2 regions of the Sporosarcina sp. G11-34 genome follow, and region 2 is predicted to be linked to the other one. Evidence: a T-box and tRNA genes for the amino acid it is inferred to sense, from the RefSeq annotation. Region 2 holds a T-box; the other holds one or more tRNA genes.
What was found. A T-box is a leader RNA that pairs with one kind of tRNA and senses whether it is charged. The one in region 2 lies ahead of leuS (leucine--tRNA ligase), so its partner is inferred to be a tRNA-Leu.

Region 1 (2,156 bases), on a different contig from region 2:
TTTTATTATTAACATTACCACCCATTAACCTAACCCCTTCTCGCCTTGTATTAATCACAGAATATGTTTCCAATTAGTCAATTTAACTGCAATTGTCTTTTGATTTTTTAATAAAATAAATAACGTTATTATGTACTCGTTCCACTTAGTTAATTAATTTTATTATCTAACTAATTTTACCATATTAATAGTTATTTTACTATACATTTAATTTAAGAATAACCCAGTATATTAAAATTTCTGTAACTTTCTTATTTAGCTGCACTAGTTTCGCATACGTGATTAAGTAATTCGACGAGTCGACATAGATTTTGCTACTTCTTTCTGGGAGTAGTAGAAGTTGAAACAAGTTTATGGAAAGGAATTCTAGTTAACTTCTTGGAGCAACCTTTTGCTGGGTACTTCAAGAAGTGGATAGATTTATGTAAAATGAATATAAAGGTCAAACAAAATATCATTATGGGCGATCTCTAGAAATAGTAGAAGCGTACTTTAAAGATATCCCCCTGCCAAAAATCACTCGGCAAGATTATCAAGCATTTATTAATTACTAGGGCAGCACTCGAAGTAAAGAAACAGTGGAGGAATTAAATTATCATTGTAGGTCTTGTATACGTAATGCAGTAGAAGACATGATTATTCACTTTGACTTTACAAGGAAAGTTACTTTAACGTGGAATATTCAAGCGAAGCAATCATAAGAGAAAGACCTTAGCTATTTAACGAGCTTGTCAGCCGTTTAGATAAGGGTTTAGACTACTACGTATTGTTTTACTTGCTCTATCTACAGGTATGGGTTTTGGTCAGATTGTGGTACTTACTAGAACAGACTTGGGGCTTTGCAAAGAACTTACCTAAAGGATTTGGGCCACAGTCTGGACAAGTATGTGGCTTCTTATGAAGCGATACATAAAGAAAAGTCCAATCGCCAACTTCCTCAATATTTTCAATGATTACATCTTTTAATCCTGGAATATTCATGTTAAGATTTATATGCACGAGTTGTATCAATACCCCAACAAATATTATAGAACCAAATAAAAAAACATCTACAAATGTTGTTATTTCAACATTTGTAGATGTTTTAGGACTTATTTAACTTAAAAGTATAAGAACTATTGATACCCGAGGCCGGACTTGAACCGGCACGCCTTGCGGCATCGCATTTTGAGTGCGACGTGTCTGCCATTCCACCACTCGGGCGAAAGATATATATTTATTTATATTCGTAATAAGAAAATTAATGGAGGCGGCAACCGGAATCGAACCGGTGATAAGGGTGTTGCAGACCCTTGCCTTACCGCTTGGCTATGCCGCCTAAAGAAAATGGAGCGGAAGACGGGATTCGAACCCGCGACCCCGACCTTGGCAAGGTCGTATTCTACCACTGAACTACTTCCGCAAAAACAACTGGGGTAGCTGGATTCGAACCAACGAGTGACGGAGTCAAAGTCCGATGCCTTACCGCTTGGCTATACCCCAAAAATATAAATGGGGCGGCTGAGGGGAATTGAACCCCCGAATGTCGGAATCACAATCCGATGCGTTAACCACTTCGCCACAGCCGCCGTAATATAATATTTAGAAAAAATGGGGCGGCTGAGGGGAATTGAACCCCCGAGTGTCGGAATCACAATCCGATGCGTTAACCACTTCGCCACAGCCGCCACAATAAATTACAATAAAAATAACAGGGGTAGTAGGATTCGAACCCACATCGAAGGTGTTGGAGACCTTTATTCTACCATTGAACTATACCCCTAGAATAACAATATTACTTTGAAACATTTGTTATGTTGTTTCCAACATGAAATACGTGCTGATAATTCTTTGAAGAAAAATGGTGGTGGGGGGCAGATTCGAACTGCCGAACCCAGAGGGAGCGGATTTACAGTCCGCCGCGTTTAGCCACTTCGCTACCCCACCAAAGTATTTACATACTAGTAAAATAAAATTGTAATGGTGGCTCAGGACGGAATCGAACCGCCGACACAAGGATTTTCAGTCCTTTGCTCTACCGACTGAGCTACTGAGCCACTGTCAATTTGGGTCGATTGAGAAGTTCTCAATCTAACTCAAATCATAAGTTTAATAAAAATGGCGGTCCCGACGGGAATCGAACCCGCGATCTCCTGCGTGACAGGCAGGCATGTTAA
Region 2 (2,156 bases):
TAGCAAGAACATAATCTGCAATCCATATTGGCATTTTATCGCCACTTGCCGGGTTAATTGCGTAAGCACCTGTAAATACGCCCGTCTTCTCTTTTGCAAGATCCGTTCGTTCCAAGTCACTCTTCATTTTCACTTCATCGAGATATTTCGCAACCGCATCTTTTTGCTCCGTTGTCGTAATTTCTTGAACAAGGCTATGTTCTGGCGCAAGAACTGCATACGTTGCACCGAAAATTGTATCTGGACGTGTTGTGAATCCATCAAATGATAAATCTGTTCCATCTATTTCGAATGTAAGCTGCGCACCTTCTGAACGACCAATCCAGTTGCGTTGCATGTCTTTCAAGCTCTCCGGCCAGTCAAGGTCATCCAAGTCTTCAAGAAGTCGATCTGCGTAATTTGTAATGCGTAGAACCCACTGGCGCATCGGACGGCGCTCAACTGGGTGCCCACCACGCTCAGACAACCCGTCAATCACTTCTTCGTTTGCAAGCACTGTACCAAGTGCGGGGCACCAGTTTACTGCAACTTCATCCACATACGCTAACCCTTTATTGTACAGCTGGATGAAAATCCATTGTGTCCATTTATAATAGCTTGGATCGGTTGTATTGATTTCACGATCCCAATCATATGAAAATCCGAGGTCATTCATTTGACGTTTAAATGTCTCGATATTTTTCGCTGTAAATTCAGCAGGATCATTTCCTGTATCCAGTGCATACTGTTCTGCTGGTAGACCAAACGCATCCCAGCCCATTGGATGAAGAACATTATATCCTTGCTTCCGTTTAAACGAACTTAAAATATCAGTTGCTATGTAGCCAAGGGGATGTCCAACATGAAGCCCAGCCCCCGACGGATATGGGAACATATCTAGTGCGTAAAATTTGGGTTTCGACGGATCATCCGTCATCTTGAACGTTTTCTCTTCTTTCCAATATTGTTGCCATTTCTTCTCAATTTGTCCGTGATTATAACTCATTACCTATTCCTCCTCATTCAAATGAAAAACTCCCGTCCCTTAACAAACTAAGGGACGAGAGTTCTATGTACTTCCCGCGGTGCCACCCAAATTGACGGTAAACCGCCCAACTTGATTCCTTAACGCGGAAAACGGCACCGGCTACTAGTTTTCACCATTGCAGACTCAAAGGCGAGTTCAATTCATCGCATCATCGGCTCCCACCCAAATACCGACTCTCTGTAGACACATTGTAATTTACTATTCCTTCTCTTCGTCAATTGCTATTATGTAATCATTTTAAGCGAACCTTTCAGAAATGACAAGCTTTTAGTGATTAATCAAAAAGAATAGAAGCCACATTCGAGTGGCTTCTGTATTTTCTTATTAGCTTACATTTTCCTTAATGTCTTTAACAATTAAATTGGCTTCTGTCGAATCAATAACATCCTGTACCGTAAAACCTTCAAACACTTCTTTTAGTTCAAGTCCTTCAGGAGTCACTTCGATAAGTGCACGTTCTGTAATAATTTTGTGTACGACATTTTTCCCTGTTAGTGGAAGTTCACATTCTTTTTTAATTTTAGCAGAACCGTCATGAGCGACGTGATCCATAATGACGATGATTTTTTTCGCACCGTGCACGAGGTCCATTGCGCCGCCCATTCCTTTTATCATCTTACCAGGAATCATCCAGTTAGCGAGATCCCCTTTTTCCGAAACTTCCATCGCTCCAAGGATAGCAACGTCAACATGCCCGCCACGAATCATTGCAAACGACTCCGCGCTCGTGAAATAAGCCGAACCGGGAATTGAAGTAACCGTTTCTTTCCCCGCATTAATCAAATCAGGATCGACTTCATCTGCCGTTGGATAAGGCCCGATTCCAAGAAGTCCATTTTCGGACTGTAATACAACTGTTTTATCTTCTGAAATATAATTCGCTACAAGCGTCGGCATACCAATACCAAGGTTTACATAGTTCCCATTTTCAATCTCTTTTTCAGCACGTTTTGCAATACGCTCTCTATAATTAACTTTTCCCACTGTAAACATTCCCCTTCCTAATTTCTTACTGAGTTGTCAAACGCTCGATTCGTTTTTCTTGTTTTGCCTGTAAAAGGCCTTGTACATAAATGCTCGGCGTGTGGATCGTTTGCGGATCAAGATCCCCTGTTTCAACGATTTCTTC

Region 1: it encodes a tRNA-Leu, which carries the amino acid that the T-box ahead of leuS (leucine--tRNA ligase) is inferred to sense. The anticodon was not compared.

The regions. Positions count from the first base shown of each region.
Region 1 is NZ_JAHNZW010000012.1:101,045-103,200, forward strand. It holds gene KSU66_RS16390 (sugar porter family MFS transporter) at 1-25, opposite strand, end outside; tRNA gene KSU66_RS16395 (tRNA-Leu) at 1,123-1,203, opposite strand; tRNA gene KSU66_RS16400 (tRNA-Cys) at 1,245-1,318, opposite strand; tRNA gene KSU66_RS16405 (tRNA-Gly) at 1,328-1,402, opposite strand; tRNA gene KSU66_RS16410 (tRNA-Gln) at 1,411-1,482, opposite strand; tRNA gene KSU66_RS16415 (tRNA-His) at 1,493-1,568, opposite strand; tRNA gene KSU66_RS16420 (tRNA-His) at 1,592-1,667, opposite strand; tRNA gene KSU66_RS16425 (tRNA-Trp) at 1,692-1,762, opposite strand; tRNA gene KSU66_RS16430 (tRNA-Tyr) at 1,842-1,926, opposite strand; tRNA gene KSU66_RS16435 (tRNA-Phe) at 1,961-2,036, opposite strand; tRNA gene KSU66_RS16440 (tRNA-Asp) at 2,099-2,156, opposite strand, start outside.
Region 2 is NZ_JAHNZW010000003.1:258,455-260,610, reverse strand. It holds gene leuS (leucine--tRNA ligase) at 1-985, opposite strand, end outside; T-box leader at 1,033-1,248, opposite strand; gene KSU66_RS05485 (3-oxoacid CoA-transferase subunit B) at 1,352-2,011, opposite strand; gene KSU66_RS05480 (CoA transferase subunit A) at 2,037-2,156, opposite strand, start outside.